Regions from separate parts of the Marinomonas sp. CT5 genome, predicted to be linked through region 1. Evidence: predicted binding sites of a transcription regulator. Region 1 holds the regulator's gene; the other holds the start of a gene.
What was found. The regulator FNR, encoded in region 1, switches genes on or off when oxygen is low (the NO sensors DNR and NnrR bind a similar motif). The targets are predictions, from matches to a motif close to TTGATNTANATCAA.

Region 1 (3,178 bases):
CTGACACTTCTTGCTGTTGCATATAGGAGAAAGTAACAGGAGTAACAACATAATGTTGCTGGACTATAGCCTTAGATAATTTTTGTAAAAAATCATTGTGGTGGCCAGCACCAGCACCATGGGCAAAGTATATAGGAAGTGAAGTCATTAGATTGTATTCAAAACGGCTATTAGACCAGATTTGATAAAGGGTTAGAAGCGACTAATACTTAAGCGCTTTTGCTTTGCAGTATGCTAATTCTTGATCTGTGTCAGCAAACATCCAAGACCTAACGTGTAGACTACTATTAGAAAATTTAATAGGAACGCATCATCATGATCTGGGACTCCTCACTTATCGCTAAATACGACCTGTCTGGGCCTCGTTATACTTCTTACCCAACAGCGCCACAATTTAATTCCGGCATTAGTAAAATTGCATTAATTGATAAAATGCTAACGCCTTCACAAGCCCCTATTAGCTTGTATTTCCATATTCCATTCTGCGCCCATCTTTGCTACTACTGTGCCTGCAATAAAATAGTAACTAAGCAGTATGAAAAAGGTACTGAGTATGTGGAATTGCTTGGTGAAGAAATGCGATTAAGAAGTCTTATGCTTGATCACACAAGAAAAGTAACTCAACTGCATTTTGGAGGAGGCACCCCAACCTTTTTAACTGAAGAGTTGTTTGAAGTCTTATTCAATACTATTGAGCAGCATTTCAATCTAGTTAACGATGGTAGCCAAGACTACAGCATTGAAATCGACCCAAGAGAAATCAGCAAGCCTAAACTTAAGTTGTTAACAGAAAAAGGCATAAACCGTATCAGCATTGGTGTGCAAGATTTTGACATCAAAGTTCAAGAAGCCATTCACCGTATACAACCCGTAGACATGGTCAGAAATCTAGTCGATGACGCTAGAGAGCTAGGTATTAAGTCAATTAACTTTGATCTCATTTATGGGCTTCCGTATCAAACAATAGAAGGCTTTAAAAAAACGCTTTCACAAGTAGTTGAGTTATCACCAGATAGAATTTCGCTGTTTAATTATGCTCATTTGCCTGATCGTTTTCGCGCGCAAAAGCGCATCACAGATGACAGCTTACCTATTTCAAGTTTGAAACTTGATTTACTGAAAATGAGTATTGAATACTTGATTGCAGCCGGCTATGAATACATAGGTATGGACCACTTCGCAAAACCAACCGATAGCTTAGTGATCGCTCAGCAAGAAGGTCAACTACAACGTAATTTCCAAGGTTATACCACTCATGCAGATACTGAGCTGATTGCATTTGGTGTTTCAGCCATTAGTGACTTAAATGGTGTTTACATACAGAACCATACTGACTTATCCGAATATAGAAGCCGCATAGAAAAGGGACAATTAGCGATAGCGAAAGGATATATTAGTGATCTAGATGATAGAATTCGTCATCAAGTTATAATGACGTTGATTTCGCAGTTTGCGCTCAACACAAGCGCAATTGAACAGAAATTTAATATTCATTTCTTTGACTATTTCTCTAATGAAGTGGAAAATCTAACTCCCATGTTGGAAGATGGGATGTTATTAATTGAACGTAGTGGAGTGCAGACCACGATTCAAGTCACACCAAAGGGTAGATTATTAATACGCTGTATTTGTATGGCTTTTGATAAATATCTCAATGGCGCCATAAAATACTCAAAAGTTATATAGATCGAGATCAGGGAGATAACATGTCAATGACACACACACAGTCACGTTTTAACAGTACACTTACATCACAATGCCAAAACTGTAGTTTAAGCGCCCTCTGCCTTCCTATTGCACTGGCTGACGAAGACATTAATAGATTAGATCAAATCATCGAGCGCAAAAAACCACTTAAGAAAGGTGAGTTTTTATTCAGACAAGGAGAGCCTTTTGACTCTGTGTTTGCTGTTCGTTCAGGCACGCTAAAAACCTTCAACATCACTTCTGTTGGAGAGGAGCAAATCACTGGTTTTTATTGCCCTAGTGAGTTGGTCGGTCTTAGTGGTATAGATTCAAGCGTCTACCCTGTTTCTGCCAAAGCTTTAGAAACCACTACCGTCTGTGAAATCCCATTCAGTCACTTAGAAGAGTTGTCCTCTCAGATTCCATCACTAAAGCACCAGATTTTTAAAGTAATGAGTCGAAAAATATCGGATGATCAGCAAATGATGGTATTGCTTGGCAAAAAGAATGCCGATGAGAAAGTCGCCTCTTTTCTATTGAATTTATCCAGCCGCTTTAAAAAGCGTGGTTATTCTGCCAGCTCATTCAGACTATCAATGTCTCGTGGTGAAATTGGTAATTACTTAGGCTTAGCTGTAGAAACCGTTAGTAGGGTTATCACTCGTTTTCAAAAAAATGAACTAATCCATGTTGATGGCAAAGAAATTGAAATAATTGATTTCGAAGAAATTCAAAAACTCGTTGGGGTTGCTAGCGATTGTGGTAAAATCGCCCACATTTGATTCATACAACGAGGCTATACTGTAATGCTTTACGACGATTTTTACGTTAAATCACTCATACAAACAATAGAAGACTGGCCAAAAAAAGGTATTAGCTTCAGAGATATCACCCCTATTTTCAGCGATCCAAAAGGGATGAGAATGGTTGTTGATGCCTATGTACATCGTTACATTGGCACAGACATTACTCATATTGCTTGTATTGATGCTCGTGGTTTTTTGATTGCAGCCGTACTGGCTTACGAACTGCAAAAACCACTAATTTTAGTACGTAAAAAAGGCAAGCTTCCCGGCAAAACAATCTCACAGAAATATGCCCTGGAATACGGTGAAGCTGAGTTAGAAATTCAAGAAGGTGCGGTTGAAGCTGGCGACCAAGTATTATTATTTGATGATTTGATTGCAACTGGTGGCACCCTTTTCGCTGCAATTGAGCTACTTACTCAACAAGGTGCAAATATAAAAGAAGTAGCTGCAATCATTGATCTTCCGGACTTAGGTGGAAGCCAAAAATTGAGTGACAGTAATATTTCTGTCTTTAGCCTTTGTGCTTACGAAGGGGATTAATATAGACCTAAAAAAGGTGGCAAGAGCCACCTTTTTATCTTTTCATGTAAATATTAGAAATCTACACTAGCGCCGACAGAAAACCCATTATTGGCTATTTTACGGCTGTCATCTTCATAAATAACTGTCGTTTTACCGTAACT
Region 2 (3,178 bases), 2.3 Mb from region 1:
AAGTACAAGAATGTACACTTCAGGGTGACCCCATGCCCAGAATAGGTTGATATACATCATTGAGTTACCGCCGCCATCATTCGTAAAGAAGTGGAAGTCTAAGTAACGGTCAAGTGTCAACATTGCTAGTACAGCAGTCAAAATTGGGAATGATGCCGCGATCAAGATATTGGCCCAAGTACAGGTCCAAGTGAAAATCGGCATATCCATCAATTTCATGCCAGGAGCACGCATCTTAAATACGGTTGCCAAGAAGTTAACAGCCGTTAAAGTCGTACCTATCCCGGATATCTGCAGCGCCCATATATAGTAATCAACCCCTACGTCCGGACTGAACTGCAAACCTGCTAGTGGCGGATAAGCCACCCAACCAGTTTTAGCAAATTCACCAACGAATAGAGAAATGTTGATTAGGATAGCCCCACCAGCCGTTAGCCAAAAGCTAAGGTTGTTTAGGAATGGGAATGCAACATCACGAGCACCAATCTGTAGAGGAACAACAATGTTCATCAGACCAATCATAAATGGCATTGCCATAAAGATGATCATGATAACACCATGCGCCGTAAAGATTTGGTCATAGTGATGTGGTGGCAAGTAGCCTTCGCCACCATTAGTAGACAAAGCCAATTGCAAACGCATCATTATTGCGTCAGCAAAACCACGGAGTAACATGATAAGCGCGAGCACTATATACATTACACCAAGGCGTTTATGGTCAATAGATGTTAACCAATCTCTCCAAAGAACACCAAGCAAGTTAAACTTGATAAGTAGGAAAGCAAGTACCAATACACCGATAGCAACAACAGAGAATGTGGCTATCAGAATCGGTTCATGAAATGGAATCGCATCTAAAGATAATTTACCTAGAATAGACATTATTTATCTGCCTCCATGTGCATCTCGTGAGATGAGTGCTCAGATGCTTCATGGTTCATTTCGCCATGATTCATTTCGCCATGATTCATCTCGCCATGATTCATTTCACCATGGTTTGAACTGCCGTGGATCATTTGGGAATCAAACGTTGTGCCTTTCAGCAACTCAACTTTGCCGTGATCTTTCATGAACTTCATAACATTATCCATGAAAACACTCGACTTAATTGAGCCGTAATACTGTACGGGAGTCGCCTCATGTTTGTGATGAGGATCCGCATCATATTGGGCAAGCTTTTCATAAGAGGCTTGATCCAGTATGCCGTTATTAATAGCACCATCAATTGACTCAGCTTTCACACCTTCAACCCAAGCATCAAAATCAGCTTCAGTTTCTGTCGCAATAGCTTTGAACTTCATAGTACTAAAACCAGGACCACTGTAGTTCGAAGAGAATCCATCAAAAGTACCAGGCTCATTTGCAATCAAGTGAAGCTTGGTCACCATGCCTGCCATTGAGTAAATTTGGCTACCCAACTGAGGAATGAAGAACGAGTTCATTGTGCCTTCTGATGAAATATGGAAAGCAACAGGAACATTCGCTGGGAATCTCAGCTCGTTCACAGAGGCAATACCAAGATCCGGATAAATAAATAACCACTTCCAGTTCATCGAAACGACCTGAACATCGATGTGATCTTTTTCCGATTTCAAAGGCTTGTAAGGATCCAATGAATGAGTTGATTTCCATGTAATCACACCAAGAATGATGATGATGACAATTGGAATAGTCCAAACAATGGTTTCAATTTTTGTGGAGTGTGACCATTTTGGTTCGTAGATCTCGTCACGTCCTTCACGGTATTTCCAAGCGAAATACAGTGTCATGAAAATGACAGGAATCACAACAAGCAGCATCAACAAAGTCGCAACAATAATAAGTTGCTTCTCTTCAATACCTACTTGCCCTTTAGGATCGAGCACACCACCCTGACAACCGGCGAGCAAGCCCACCATTAGCGCCAAAGCGACTTTACTTAGGATACGAGTTAACAAGAGAATCATCCTCTAACCCTTATGTTCACAAAACTGCTACCAAACGATCCAGTAACAGAACGAAAATCCGGCAAAACGCCGGGTATTTCAGTAAAGATCACCACACTGAGAACAGCACAAAGACCATTACCTAGTTAATAAAATTAACGCAGCAATGGCTTTTTTGGATCACCTAAATCTGAAAAGGGGAGCTCCACATCTCATCACGCATCGAGCCTCAGCACGACTAAGTCGCTCATTAAGAGCAAACACATGAAACAAAGAGAAGGCCAATTTCTGGCGAGCAGGGTTGATATTGGTCATAACGGACCAATAACTAACCAATAATAGAGCTATAAATACGAGACTAAAACATAGCCCCGCATTAGGAATAGGGTCGATATTAATAACACTTGGGTTAAAAATAGAGAAAGGAGCGGCAATCATTACGGAGAAACTTAAAATCAAGCAAGACACGGCAAAATCTAGGCGTAAAGAATCCGCCAAGACGCTGGACACCGAGTGCACACTATGGCGCAAAATGTCTTGAAATTTGTTCAATTTATCCATCCGATTCATAAAAACAAAAGTGAAAATGCCGTTTTTACACGCTTCATACGAATTTAAGTGTGCGAAATATAGCAAAAATTATACAGCCACACAAAGTGTAGTTTAGCCTTTGTTCATCTTTGCTTCACTGTCTTTTTATAAACTTCCACATTTTTAGCCTAAAAAAATGCCTTAAACATAAGCTGTAAAGCTAAGATTAGCGCGCTTATAAGACGATTTCCTTACACGTTGTAAATAATACTTTATCTCAAATTTTCTATACACCAATGTTCCAATGCGACAACAATATGCACCATAGTTTCTTCATTGGGTCCACTAAACCCCAATAAAAAACCACATTGGTCTCGCTCGTGAGCGTAATGTCTGGACAAAGGTGATAGTTTCACACCACTACAAGCAAGCTCTTGTGCTATTAACTGATCTAAAGCCATCTCAGATTGCACGATGGAAAGAAAGTCGTTTTTGATTTCTATTAATATATGCATCCCTCCACGAGGTTTCTTCCACTCAAACCAAGGTTTTAAATGGCACTCTAGAAGTCGCAAGAGTTGGTCTCGCTTGAGTCTATAGTGACGACGCATCCGATTGACATGCCGATCAAAATGACCTTCAAGCATAAAGTTCGCTACTGCAGGTTGTATAGGTAAAGAAGCCGATGCACCCAACACACGCTGACTTCTATGTAATGCCGC

Region 2: cyoA (ubiquinol oxidase subunit II) is a predicted target of FNR. The motif match lies at 2,227-2,240, and genes of this name have one in related genera.

What each region holds. Positions count from the first base shown of each region.
Region 1 is NZ_CP025572.1:2,362,708-2,365,885, reverse strand. Features, by position in the region: gene C0J08_RS11090 (alpha/beta family hydrolase) at 1-148, opposite strand, end outside; gene hemN (oxygen-independent coproporphyrinogen III oxidase) at 316-1,686, shown strand; gene fnr (fumarate/nitrate reduction transcriptional regulator Fnr) at 1,707-2,468, shown strand; gene C0J08_RS11075 (adenine phosphoribosyltransferase) at 2,493-3,035, shown strand; gene C0J08_RS11070 (YfaZ family outer membrane protein) at 3,089-3,178, opposite strand, start outside.
Region 2 is NZ_CP025572.1:35,860-39,037, reverse strand. Features, by position in the region: gene cyoB (cytochrome o ubiquinol oxidase subunit I) at 1-882, opposite strand, end outside; gene cyoA (ubiquinol oxidase subunit II) at 882-1,946, opposite strand; gene pdxR (MocR-like pyridoxine biosynthesis transcription factor PdxR) at 2,729-3,178, opposite strand, start outside.